Linked DNA regions of Tolumonas auensis DSM 9187. The protein of the gene in region 2 binds, or shares a complex with, the protein of the main gene of each other region. Links are inferred from orthologs where the notes say so. Each region holds a gene or a part of one and is shown on either strand. Other genes may lie near its edges.

Region 1 (5,454 bases), 350 kb from region 2 along the record:
CGACCCATTGCGTCTTTACACGCGTTCGGTTTGCTTTCTGCTTTCTGGAAATCTTTAACCGTGATCATACCGGTCAGTTTGAAATCATCGTTAACGATCAGCACTTTCTCGATGCGGTGTTTTTGCATCAAAGCCTGAACCACTTCACGGGATGCATTTTCATGCACAGTGACCAGACGCGCTTTTGGCGTCATCACTTCATGCACTTTCATGCTCAGGTCGGTCACAAAACGCACGTCACGACCCGTGATGATACCCATCAGTGAACCGTCAGTGTCTACAACTGGGAAGCCACCAAAACCGCTCATGAAAGTCAGCTCTTTGATCTGAGCAATAGTCATGTCTGGGCGAACGGTTACCGGATCAGTCACGATGCCACTTTCGAACTTTTTAACGCGACGAACTTTGTCCGCCTGCTGTTCGATAGACATGTTTTTATGGATGAAGCCGAGACCACCTTCCTGTGCCAGTGCAATCGCTAAGCGAGCACCAGTTACGGTATCCATTGCAGCGGAAGCCATAGGAATGTTCAGCACGATATCTTTTGTCAGATGAGTGCGCAGATCTGCGGTATTAGGAAGAACGATTGAATGAGCAGGGACTAACAGAACGTCGTCAAAAGTCAGTGCTTCTTTGGCTATGCGTAACATGGCAACATCTCACCGTTAATTAATGAAAGGGGGTGGGTAAAATATTGCAGCGAGATTTTAGGCACTTCATAGGGGTTGGTAAAGCAATTTTGCGTTTTAAATCACAATTTTTTTTACCACTGTCGCAGGTCGTTGTTATTATTAGCCTCTGATCCAGTGAATCAAGAGCGTTCCAGTGGCTATATCTCAACCAGTAATCTATACCGTCAGCCGGCTAAATAATGTGGTTCGGCTCCTTCTGGAACAGGAAATGGGGCTGGTCTGGCTGACCGCAGAAATATCCAATCTGGTACAGCACAGTTCAGGACACTGGTACTTCACCCTAAAAGATCAGCAGGCCCAAATCCGGGCCGCCATGTTTAAAGGGCAAAACCGTCGCGTCAGCTTCCGCCCGCAAAATGGCCAGCAAATACTCGTTCAGGGACAGCTTTCGCTCTATGAAGCCCGCGGCGATTACCAGCTGATCGTCGAGAAAATGCAGCCCGCCGGTGACGGTTTACTGCAGATGAAACTGGAAGCATTAAAAGCCCGGTTAATGGCGGAAGGTTTGTTTGATCCTCGCCGTAAACGCGCATTGCCAACCCAACCGAAACAGATCGGGATTATCACCTCCCCGACCGGTGCAGCCATTCACGATATGCTGACCATTCTGGCCCGGCGCGATCCGGCATTACCGGTGATCTTATATCCCAGCGCCGTACAGGGAGAGAGTGCAGTGCCGGCATTGCTGAATGCGCTGGAGACTGCCTGGCGACGCAATGAATGCGACTTGCTGATCATCGGCCGTGGCGGTGGCTCACTGGAAGATCTCTGGTGTTTTAATGATGAACTCGTAGTCAGAGCAATCGCTAACAGTCCGATCCCGATTGTCAGTGCGGTCGGACATGAAACAGATGTGACCTTGTCAGATTTTGCGGCTGATCTTCGCGCCCCAACCCCTTCTGCCGCTGCAGAATTAGTCAGCCGCGATCAACAGCAACAACTACACCGGTTAGCGCAATATCAGCATCGTCTGCAACAGGCGATACAGCTACGGCTACAGCAGCACCAAATAGCCTGGCAACAGCAATACGCCAGATTAAATACACAAAACCCCAGATATCAGTTACAGCAGAAAATACAAAAACAAGATGAATTACAATTTCGTCTGGAACGTGTAATGACACAAACGTTAGTGCAGGCAAACCAGCAGTGGATGTCTCAGCATCAGCGCCTGCAGCAGGTTTCGCCCAAACGGCAGCTCCCAAATCTGCAAAAACAGCATGCTTATCTGTATCAGCGTTTATTGAATGCAATGCAGAGCAAACAACAGGACAGCGCACAAACGCTATCCCGGCTGAGCGGCCAGTTACATGCATTAAGTCCACTGCAAGTGTTGGCCAGAGGCTATTCCGTCACTACCAATGCAAAAGGTGAGCTGATCCATAGCAGTCAGCAAGTGACTACCGGAGAAATGCTGAATGTTCAGCTACACCAGGGAACATTGAAGGTCAGAACTGAAGAAGTAAAATCTGAAAATTAATCTTTGGGTACCGCACGCGGGTGCCCGGCGTCATCGATAGCGACATACGTAAAAACGCCTTCGGTGACGCAGTAACGCTCATAACTTTCGGAACGCAGCAGCGGCTTGATCCAGACTTCTAAATGGACAGTCATCGAGGTTCTGCCGACGCGGGTACATTCACCGTGAACACACACCGCGTCCCCCACTTTCACTGGCTGATGAAAAGTCATGCCTTCAACCGCAACAGTCGCAATACGTCCCCTTGCAATTTCTGTCGCCAGCATGCCGCCAGCTAAATCCATCTGGGACATAATCCAGCCACCAAAGATATCGCCATTCTGATTAGTATCTGCAGGCATCGCCTGAGTACGGATAATCAGCTCGCCTTTCGGATGACGTTTAACGTTGTTCATTTTCAGCTCTTTTTGTAGGGAAAATGTTAAATATACTCAGCAAAAGTGCTTTTGACTATATTCATATGAATCACGGCAAATGCTCATTTTTACAATTTCGTAGCAATTTCCGTCACTTGCCCGAGTCTTATGCCAGCACCGGAAACATGTGTTTGATACCGGCAACCATAATTTCAATACCCAGCGACATCATGATCAACCCCATGATACGGGTCACCACGTTGATACCGGTACGTCCCATCAGGCGAAACAGCAAAGGTGCCGCACGGAATATCAGCCAGGATGAGAAGCAAAAAACCACGACAACCAGGCTCATGCCCAGCAATTGTTGTGCAGAATTGAATTGTGATGAATAAACAATGGTCGAACTGATTGCTCCGGGACCCGCCATCAGCGGTAATGCCAGCGGAACAACGGCAATTGATTCTTTCGCCAGAGTGTCACCTTTTTCTTCTTTATTGTGACGCACTTCGCCCAGTTTACCCTGCAGCATCGACCAGGCAATCAGCACAATCAGCGAACCACCCGCAATCCTGAATGATGCAATCGAAATATCAAACGCATCCAGGATGATCTGGCCGAAAAACATGGATACCCACAGGATCACCATAACGGCGAAATTAGCTGTCGTATTTGTCCGCAGCCGCTCCTGTGGTGTCTGCTGACTGGTCAGACTGACAAATACCGGCAGCAATCCCAACGGATTAATGATGGCGGTAAGACCAATAAAAAACTTCAGATAAACCGAAAAAGATAATGGATCCATAGTATGACAACAGGCTCAGATAAGTAGGAAATAAGTATGTCAGAAATTAGTGCCAAGAGTAGCTAAAACAGGATTTCTTCACCAGAGAGATAAATTTATGCCCATCACATTAAGGATTAGTTTTTTTTATCCGAATGCATTTTATTGTCATCAACGGAACACTAAGTCCGAATACAAACAAAACATGGTCAGTCCATATAAAAAACAGCTCAAATGGTGAGACCGGTATAGAATTTTACGCTTCAGATTTCAGTAAAAGATAGAAAGCAGCTCAGGAGGTATTCTGGATCATCGCCTTATCTGACGCGGGGTTGTGATGATTTGGTTACAAAAATGTCAAAAATTTTGTTTTGTAAATTTTGTAACCATTTAGTGACTATTGTTCTGTTGAACATGTCTCGTATTTCTGTTGAATATATCTCACAATCGCTTTCATAGAGTAAATTCAGACATAAATTACAGGGTCCGTTTACTAAAATTGATTTGGATCAAATTTTTACGCATTACCTACTTCTATAATCGACTACGAAAATTGTTTACTAAGTCACACTATAAATACAGCTGCTATAGTGATGTACGTGCCTTAATAAACCGTTTTTCAAACTCACTAGGAGAAATGTATGCCAGTAACCAACGTTGCTGAATTGGATGAACTGCTTGTCCGCGTTAAAAAAGCTCAACGCGAATTCGCAACTTTCAGCCAAGAACAGGTAGACAAAATCTTCCGCGCTGCTGCTCTGGCAGCAAACAATGCCCGTATTCCTCTGGCTCAGATGGCAGCAGCTGAATCAGGCATGGGTATCGTTGAAGATAAAGTGACTAAAAACCACTTCGCATCTGAGTACATTTACAACAAATACAAAGACGAAAAAACTTGTGGCATCCTGGAAGAAGACAAAACTTTCGGAACCATCACTATCGCTGAACCAATCGGTATCATCTGCGGTATCGTTCCAACTACCAACCCGACTTCTACTGCAATCTTCAAATCTCTGATTGCACTGAAAACTCGTAACGGTATCGTTTTCTCCCCGCACCCACGTGCTAAAAATTCTACTGCTGCTGCTGCACGTATCGTTCTGGATGCTGCTGTTGCTGCCGGTGCACCTGCTGACATCGTTGGCTGGATCGATACCCCATCTGTAGAAATGTCTAACTACCTGATGAAACACCAGGACATTAACCTGATCCTGGCTACTGGTGGTCCTGCGATGGTTAAAGCGGCTTACTCTTCAGGTAAACCAGCTATCGGTGTAGGCGCAGGTAACACTCCAGTTGTTATCGATGAAACTGCAGACATCAAACGTGCTGTAGCTTCTATCCTGTTGTCTAAAACTTTCGACAACGGCGTAGTTTGTGCTTCTGAACAGGCTGTTATCGTAGTTGATTCAGTTTATGACGCAGTGAAAGAGCGTTTCGCTTCTCACGGCGGCTATATCCTGAACAAAGATGAAGCTGACAAAGTTCGTAAAGTACTGCTGATCAACGGTGCCCTGAATGCGGCAATCGTAGGTCAACCAGCGACCAAAATCGCTGAACTGGCTGGCATCAAAGTTCCTTCTGACACCAAGATCCTGATCGGGGAAGGCGCTAAAATCTGCTACGAAGAAGAATTCGCTCACGAGAAACTGTCTCCATCACTGGGTATGTTCCGTGCTAAAGACTTCACTGAAGCTGTTGACTTCGCTTGCCAGATGGTTGATCTGGGCGGTATCGGTCATACTTCAGCTCTGTACACCGACCAGGACAAGAACGACGATCGCGTTCGTTACTTCGGTGACAAGATGAAGACTGCTCGTATCCTGATCAATACCCCTACTTCTCATGGTGGTATCGGTGACCTGTACAACTTTAACCTGGCTCCTTCTCTGACTCTGGGTTGTGGTTCATGGGGTGGTAACTCCATCTCTGAAAACGTAGGTCCAAAACATCTGATCAACAAGAAGACAGTAGCTAAGCGAGCAGAAAATATGCTGTGGCACAAACTTCCTAAATCAATTTACTTCCGTCGCGGTTCTCTGCCAATTGCACTGACTGACCTGGAAGGCAAAAAACGCGCAATGGTTGTTACCGACAGCTTCCTGTTCAACAACGGTTATGCTGACGAACTGGTTACCATCC
Region 2 (7,943 bases):
CCTGAGCTTCGGTTTCATTCGCGATCTCACGGATATCGATCACTTTCGCACTGGTGATCACATTTTCCAGTACATCGAAATTAAACTTGGCTTCGTTCGCCAAAACTTCTTCATAACGCGCTTTTACCGTCGGCTTATTGGAAATCACTCCGCAATATTCCGGCATGGTTTCAGCGAACTCCTGAGTTCCGATGGCCCGGGCCTGATCAATGATGTCTTGCTTATCACTGACGATCAGCGGACGCAGGATCAAGGTGTCGGTAACACGATCAATCACAGACAGATTGGTGACGGTCTGGCTGGATACCTGTCCGACGCTCTCACCGGTGACTAACGCTTCGACACCCATACGTTCCGCAACACGGGAAGCCGCCCGCATCATCATTCGTTTCAGTACCACGCCCATCAGACCATTGTCGATTTTTTCCAGGATCTCGCCAACCACGGGTTCGAAAGGCACAGAAACAAATTTTACTTTGTGTGACTGGCTGTATTTGCTCCACAGATAATAAGCCACCTGTTTCACGCCGATCTCATGCGCCGCGCCGCCCAGATTAAAGAAACAGTAGTGCACTCGGCTGCCACGTTTGATGAACAGATAAGAAGCCACCCCGGAGTCAAAACCACCGGAGATCAGACTTAATACATCTTCCTGTGTCGACAGCGGATAACCACCTAAGCCTTTATGGATCGCCGTGACCAGATACAGCAGCTCATTTTCAATCTGCAGATTGATCTGCAGATCCGGATGCGAAAGTCTGACTCCATTAGACGGGAAATTCTGATTCAGTCCGCCACCGACATAACGCTCAATTTCGATGGAGGTGAATTCATGTTTACCTTTGCGTTTCACACGCACACAGAAGGTTTTATTTGCCAGCGTCGGGCCATAGACTGCCGCAGTCTGCTCGTAAATATCGTGCAGATCAGTGAACGGTACCTGTGTCACTTCCAGAAAAGCCTGGATACCCGGCATGCAACTCAAACGTTCAACCAGCTTGTCTCTGTTTTCGGGCGAATCATTTTTACTGGACACCATGAGCTTGTCCCAGTCGTTACGGACAGTAACGGTCTCATCCACTTTTTGCAGGACATTACGGATATTACCCTGCAAAATTTTCACCATGCGTTGGCGGACGGATTTACTTTTGATGGTGATTTCCGGGAACAGTTTAATGATGAATTTCATGACAACGCTCGTTTAGCTGGCGAAAAGTGGCGCATTATAATCCAGCCGGCCAAAGATGCTAACCCTTGAGGCAAGAGATCACAGAGTTTATACGCCAGAAGGTCAGACAGTGGTAAGATAAGTAAATTATCTCTCTATTATCAGAACCCGCCATGGCCGCCAAAAAGACCGAATCATTAAGTTTTGATGCTGCTCTCGGAGAGCTGGAGCAAATTGTGCAACAGCTGGAACAGGGTGATTTACCGCTGGAAACAGCACTGAAACAATTTGAACGAGGCATTCAGCTGGCGCGGGTGAGCAAACAAAAATTAGAACAAGCGGAACAGCAGGTGCAGATACTGTTACAACAGGGTGAGCAGGAAAAACTGACGCCATTTACTGTTGAACAGACATCCGGCCAGAACGCAGAGGAAGAATAAGTGTCACTGCAGACCTTTTCACAACACTACCGGCAACGCATTGATGATCTGTTGCTGCAAAAAATCGAAACCTTACCTGATTTATCACCTCGCCTAAAAGCGGCAATGCGCCATGGCCTGGTGCTGGGTGGCAAACGGGTTCGTCCATTTCTCGTCTATGCTACCGGTAGCATGCTGGACATTGATGAAGCATTACTGGATGGACCGGCCGCCGCGATCGAGTGCATTCATGCCTATTCGCTGATCCACGATGATTTGCCGGCTATGGACGATGATGATCTGCGTCGCGGTCATCCGACTGTGCATAAAGCGTTTGATGAAGCGACTGCCGTACTGGCAGGTGATGCCTTGCAGACACTGGCATTCTCTATTCTGGCGGATCACCCTTTCCCGGATGCATTACGCACCCAGCAAGTGAAGATGCTGAGCACGCTGGCACAAGCTTCTGGTTATGCCGGCATGTGTGGTGGTCAGGCGCTGGATCTGGCCGCAGAAGGACAACATGTCGGACTGGAAGCACTGGAGCTGATCCACCGGCATAAGACCGGCGCACTGATTGAGTGTGCGGTGATGCTCGGTGCATTGTGTCAGCAGGATGTCGCAGCAGAAACAGTCTCTGCCCTGAAAAAATATGCAGCGGCCATCGGACTCGCTTTCCAGGTACAGGATGACATTCTTGATGTTGTCAGTGATACCGAGACGCTGGGTAAACCTCAGGGTTCTGATCAGGCGCTGGATAAAAGCACCTACCCTGCTTTGCTGGGGCTGGATGCCGCCCGCGAAATGGCGCAGGATCTGCACCGGCAGGCATTAGCGGCCTTGGCACCACTTCCTTATAATACTGAAATATTATCTGCGTTTGCTGATTACATCATCGAGCGCGCATATTAATGTCGGATAATAACAAACACATGATGATTGATATGACCGAATACCCGACGCTGGCATCAGTTAATTCGCCGGCGGATCTGCGGCAATTCCCGGAAGAGCGTCTGACGCAATTATGTCAGGAGCTACGCACTTTTTTGCTGCACTCTGTAAGCCGTAGCAGTGGCCATCTGGCATCCGGACTCGGAGTCGTGGAACTGACCGTAGCGCTGCATTATGTCTATCAGACACCGGTTGATAAGCTGGTATGGGATGTTGGTCATCAGGCTTATCCGCACAAAATTCTGACCGGCCGTCGCGACCGGATGGCGACAATCCGTCAGAAGGATGGCGTTCACCCGTTCCCATGGCGGGAAGAGAGTGAATATGATCCGCTGAGTGTCGGTCACTCCAGCACCTCCATTGGTGCCGCTTTAGGCATGGCGGTGGCGGCCAAACGGCAGGGTCTGGATCACAAAGTTGTGGCTGTCATTGGTGATGGTGCACTGACTGCAGGAATGGCATTCGAAGCGCTGAATCATGCCGGTGATCTGCATGAAGATATGCTGGTGATCCTGAATGACAACGAAATGTCGATTTCGGAAAACGTCGGCGCACTCAACAATCATCTGGCGAAATGGTTATCCGGCCCGGTCTACACCACGCTGCGGGAAGGCGGCAAAAAGGTACTGTCTGGCCTGCCACCGGTAAAAGAGCTCGCTCGCCGGGCGGAAGAACATATCAAAGGCATGGTAATTCCGGGGACCTTGTTTGAAGAGTTGGGCTTTAATTATATCGGCCCGATTGATGGGCATGACATCAAAGCACTGGTCAATACACTGAAAAATATGCGGCAGTTAAAAGGTCCGCAACTGCTGCATGTGATGACCAAAAAAGGCAAAGGCTATGAGCCTGCCGAAAAAGACCCTATCGGTTATCACGGTGTGCCGAAATTCAATCCGGAAGATGACTGCCTGCCGAAAAACAAAGGCGGCAAACCGACTTTCTCGAATATTTTCGGTCAGTGGTTATGCGATATGGCTGAGTCTGACAGCAAACTGGTGGGCATTACACCGGCGATGCGGGAAGGCTCCGGCATGGTTGAGTTCTCGCAGAAATATCCTGAGCGTTATTTTGATGTCGCGATTGCCGAACAGCATGCGGTGACCTTTGCCGCCGGGCTGGCGATAGAAGGCATGAAACCGGTCGTGGCTATCTATTCCAGCTTCATGCAGCGGGCTTACGATCAAATCATCCACGATGTGGCGATCCAGAATCTGCCCGTATTGTTTGCCATCGATCGCGCCGGCCTGGTCGGTGCTGACGGGCCGACCCATCAGGGTGCATTTGATATCAGCTTCCTGCGCACCATTCCGAATATGGTGATCATGACGCCATCGGATGAAAACGAATGCCGGATGATGCTGACCACGGGCTATCAGTTAAACCAGCCTGCAGCGGTACGTTACCCCCGCGGTACAGGCAGTTGTGTCACTCTGAACACAGAACTGGAAACATTACCGGTTGGTAAAGGTCAGATCGTCCGTCAGGGACAAAGTATTGCCCTGCTCTGCTTCGGTACGCTGTTACATCAGGCAAAATCCGTAGCCGAAAAACTGGATGCCACACTGGTCGATATGCGGTTTGTGAAGCCTTTGGATGCAGAATTGCTTAAAACGATTACAGCACAGCATGATGTACTGGTGACCATCGAAGAAAATGCCGTACAAGGTGGTGCAGGCTCTGCCGTTAATGAGTGGATGATGACGCAGCGCGTGTTAATACCGGTATTAAATATTGGTCTGCCGGATCGCTTTATCGAACAAGGTACGCAGGAAGAGATTTATCATGTTCTCCGACTGAACAGTGCCGGTATTGAACAGCGGATACGTGAGTTTATGGCTTAACACTTAGTTACGACGACACTCAGTTACGACAAACACTCAGTATTACGGCTCCTTCGGGAGCCGTAATATATCAAGACTTATTAGATCAGACGCTTACCTTCCGCATCAACCACCGCTTCACCGTCTTCCTTGGTAAATGCACCTTGTTGCGCAGCCGGCAGTATATCAAGTACCAATTCTGAAGGACGACACAGCTTAGTGCCCAGCTCTGTGACCACAATAGGACGATTGATCAGAATAGGATGCTGCATCATGAAATCAAGCAACTGCTCGTCAGTCCATTTCGGATCATCCAGCCCCAGCTCAACATAAGGATCGCATTTCTGACGCAGCACTTCACGCACGCTGATGCCCATATCGGCAATCAGTTTTACCAGCGTATCGCGGGTTGGCGGTGTTTCCAGATACAGGATCACGTTCGGTTCGATACCGGCATTGCGGATCATTTCCAGCGTATTACGTGAGGTACCGCATTTTGGATTATGATAAATAGTCACTTCAGACATGGTCATTTCCCTTTCATGATCATTAACGTGGAATACATTGTTCCGGATTGCCGCCACAACATTCTTCGGTCAGGTATGCAATCAGTTCCCGCATCAGTGGAACATTCGCACGGTAGCGCTGATAACGCCCTTCCTGCACGACCGATAACAGGCCAGCATGCGCCATCGCTTTCAGATGGAAAGACAGGTTGTTCGGTGGCAGACCGAGCGTAGTCGCAATTTGTCCGGCGACCATGCCTTCCTGACCACACTTCACCAGCAAACGATAAATATCCTGCCGGATACCGGATGCCAGTGATTCAAAGATGAGTGTTGCTGATTCTTTTTTCATAGTTCAATACTACAAGAGGGATTGAAATAATCAAGCGAATAAAAGCCAGCATAAGCTGGCTGATACTATTCATCCGGATAACATGACACAAAGCGGCGTGGTGACCGCGGCCACTACAGTAGAGAGCAACAGGCTGGTCGCCATCACCCCTTCCATCGTTTTAAACTGCCGAGCCATCAGGTAAACGTTCACCCCGGTAGCAATGGATGCCAGCAACACGATTGCCTGCGTTTCCATGGTAGGTAAGCCAATCAGACGGGCGATCCCCCAGGCGACTAACGGATGACCAACCAGTTTGAGCAGACATACGCTGATTGATTGTCCCCAATTACCGCCAATGCCATATTCTGCAAGCCCCATCCCTAACGATAACAGCGCCATAGGTGCCGCCGCACCGCTGATCATGCTCACGGTATTATCAATCAATAGAGGCAGTTTCCAGCCTGTCAGCCCCCATGCGGTACCAGTCAGGATGCCGAAAACAATCGGGTTTTTCAGCACACTTTTAACGGTTGAGAAAAATCCGCGAAAGGAAAAGCTGCCATGTTTCGCCAATTCCACCGATACCGTCACCAGTGTCCAGAGGATCAGTGAATTAAATACCAGCACCAGTGCTACCGAAGGCAATGCGGCATCACCTAACATCATTTTTGCCAGTGGCAATCCCAGCATAGAGTTATTAGAGAAGATCCCGCCCAGGGCAAATACAGATTGCGATACGCCATCCAGTTTAAAGACTTTCCAGGCCAGTAAACGTCCCAGAATAAAAATGATTAAGCAGCCGCCAAAAAACGCGATCAACAAGCGCGCATCAACCGGTGGCAGTTTGGAGAAATCACTCATCAGATGAAACAGCATCGCCGGCAATGCCAGTGAAAAAACGAAGCGGGACAAAGAATCCGACATCACTTTAGGCCAATGCGCCCAGCGCATCACGCCATAGCCGATAAACACCAGGATAAACAATGGGGTTGAGAGATAGACTTGATGTAATAAGGCAGACATAGCACCACCATCAGACAACGGGAGGCAAAGTCTAGCATGACATATGTCACAAATATTGCGCCATATTAACTTTCAAACGGAATCCTAAAATTTGTCGTTTGGACTCCGCCTGATTTATCCCGGACAAACTGATATGCTAGACAAAACAAATAAAACTCATTTGGAATTCAGGAGTTTCAGGTCATGCGCAAAATCACATGGTGGCAGGCTCTCTGGCTATCATTCTTTTCCCGAACGCTATATCAGTCTGTTGCCCGTCAATGGCAGGGGATCGGCTCATTATATTTGTTGATCATCTCAGCACTGGTCGTGATGCCTATTACGATGCAGATCCGGGAAGGGTATCTTGCTTTCGTTGAAGAAGAATTGCCGCTGTATCTGGATGAATTTCCGGAACTGACGATTCAGAGCGGTCAGGCATCCACCCCGGAAGAACGCCCCTATATTATTAACGAGAAAGGTACGACTGAGCCGTTCATTGTCGTGGATACCACCGGGCAATACACGTCATTAGACCAGACATCGGCAGCGGTGCTTATTACGACTGACCGCATATCTATCCGTAAAAACGATACCGATTCTCAGTCCTATGATTTTTCAGATCTGACGGATATGACGATTGATCGCTCATCGGTCGAAACATTTATGGCAACTACCGGTCAATTTCTGCTCCCGCTGACCTATGTGATTATGGTCGCCTTTTCCTGGTTCTGGCGGTTTACACAAGCCATGGTTTACGCCTTGTTTGCCGGATGGCTGGCGAAAAGACAGGGCGTGACTCTGCGGTATAACTCGTTTGTCCGCATCTGTGCGGTGGCGCTGACGCCTGCGATGATCCTTGATATGTTTATCGGTGTTCTCGGCTTACCGCTGCCCTTTGCCGGTCTGTTATTTATCGTGCTGGAAGTGATGTATGTTCGCTTCGCCATTCAGAGTGTCTGTCAGTTACCACCCGATCAGCGTAACGATGAAGGCTCCATCATCGCGTAACCAGAAAAGAGCAATACAGATACGAAAAGGGAAGCCAGCTCTGACTTCCCTTTTTTATTTCTGTCTGTGTTTGATAGCACTCAGTCTTTATAAATCTTCGGATTGAACAGGTCGCGTAACCAGTCACCCAGCAGATTGATAACCAGCACCAGCACCACCAGACAAATGCCGGGGAAGGCAGTGATCCACCATGAACCGGAGAAAATGTAGTTAAAACCGATACTGATCAGTGAACCCAGTGACGGTTTGTCCACCGGCATCCCGAGCCCCAGAAACGACAATGCCGCTTCAGACATAATGGCATTGGCAACCTGTACGGTTGAGATAACCAGGATCGGTGACAGGCAGTTTGGCAGAATATGACGGAACATAATGCGGGGCGCTTTAAAGCCCATTACGCGCGCTGCCTCCACATACTCTTTCTTCTTCTCCGACAAAACGGAAGCGCGCACAGTACGTGCGTATTGCGGCCATTCAGAAATACCGATGATCAACACCAGCATCAGAATGGCATATTGCGAGTAGAACTCACCGCCCAGCGTCGCCTGAAAAATAGCCGATACAATGATCGCCACCATCATAGTAGAGAACGACAGCTGAATATCCGCCATCCGCATCAGCAGGTTATCAACACGACCACCGACATAACCAGCCACCAGGCCGATCACGACACCAAATGCTAATTGCAGGGCGACCGCACACAAACCAATCATCAGCGATACACGTGAA

The links.
Region 1: the proteins of xseB (region 2) and xseA are in contact, whole or in part, in a cryo-EM structure (PDB 8TXR), measured with the Escherichia coli proteins. The link is inferred for Tolumonas auensis DSM 9187 from one-to-one orthologs.

What each region holds. Positions count from the first base shown.
Region 1 is NC_012691.1:2,380,242-2,385,695, forward strand. The notes cover bases 1-2,998. They hold xseA (exodeoxyribonuclease VII large subunit), read left to right. Parts: upstream 1-825; coding sequence 826-2,172; downstream 2,173-2,998. Other genes in these bases: guaB (IMP dehydrogenase), read right to left, coding at 1-650; yciA (acyl-CoA thioester hydrolase YciA), read right to left, coding at 2,169-2,567; TOLA_RS11045 (YchE family NAAT transporter), read right to left, coding at 2,695-2,998. Also shown: more of TOLA_RS11045, read right to left, coding at 2,999-3,333; adhE (bifunctional acetaldehyde-CoA/alcohol dehydrogenase), read left to right, coding at 3,954-5,454. UniProt on the Escherichia coli protein: Bidirectionally degrades single-stranded DNA into large acid-insoluble oligonucleotides, which are then degraded further into small acid-soluble oligonucleotides.
Region 2 is NC_012691.1:2,732,070-2,740,012, forward strand. Bases 1-2,974 are described here. They hold xseB (exodeoxyribonuclease VII small subunit), read left to right. Parts: upstream 1-1,341; coding sequence 1,342-1,608; downstream 1,609-2,974. Other genes in these bases: thiI (tRNA uracil 4-sulfurtransferase ThiI), read right to left, coding at 1-1,189; ispA ((2E,6E)-farnesyl diphosphate synthase), read left to right, coding at 1,609-2,499; dxs (1-deoxy-D-xylulose-5-phosphate synthase), read left to right, coding at 2,520-2,974. Outside these bases: more of dxs, read left to right, coding at 2,975-4,382; arsC (glutaredoxin-dependent arsenate reductase), read right to left, coding at 4,463-4,888; TOLA_RS12765 (ArsR/SmtB family transcription factor), read right to left, coding at 4,911-5,219; TOLA_RS12770 (AEC family transporter), read right to left, coding at 5,289-6,224; TOLA_RS12775 (DUF1189 domain-containing protein), read left to right, coding at 6,408-7,214; TOLA_RS12780 (ABC transporter permease), read right to left, coding at 7,295-7,943. UniProt on the Escherichia coli protein: Bidirectionally degrades single-stranded DNA into large acid-insoluble oligonucleotides, which are then degraded further into small acid-soluble oligonucleotides.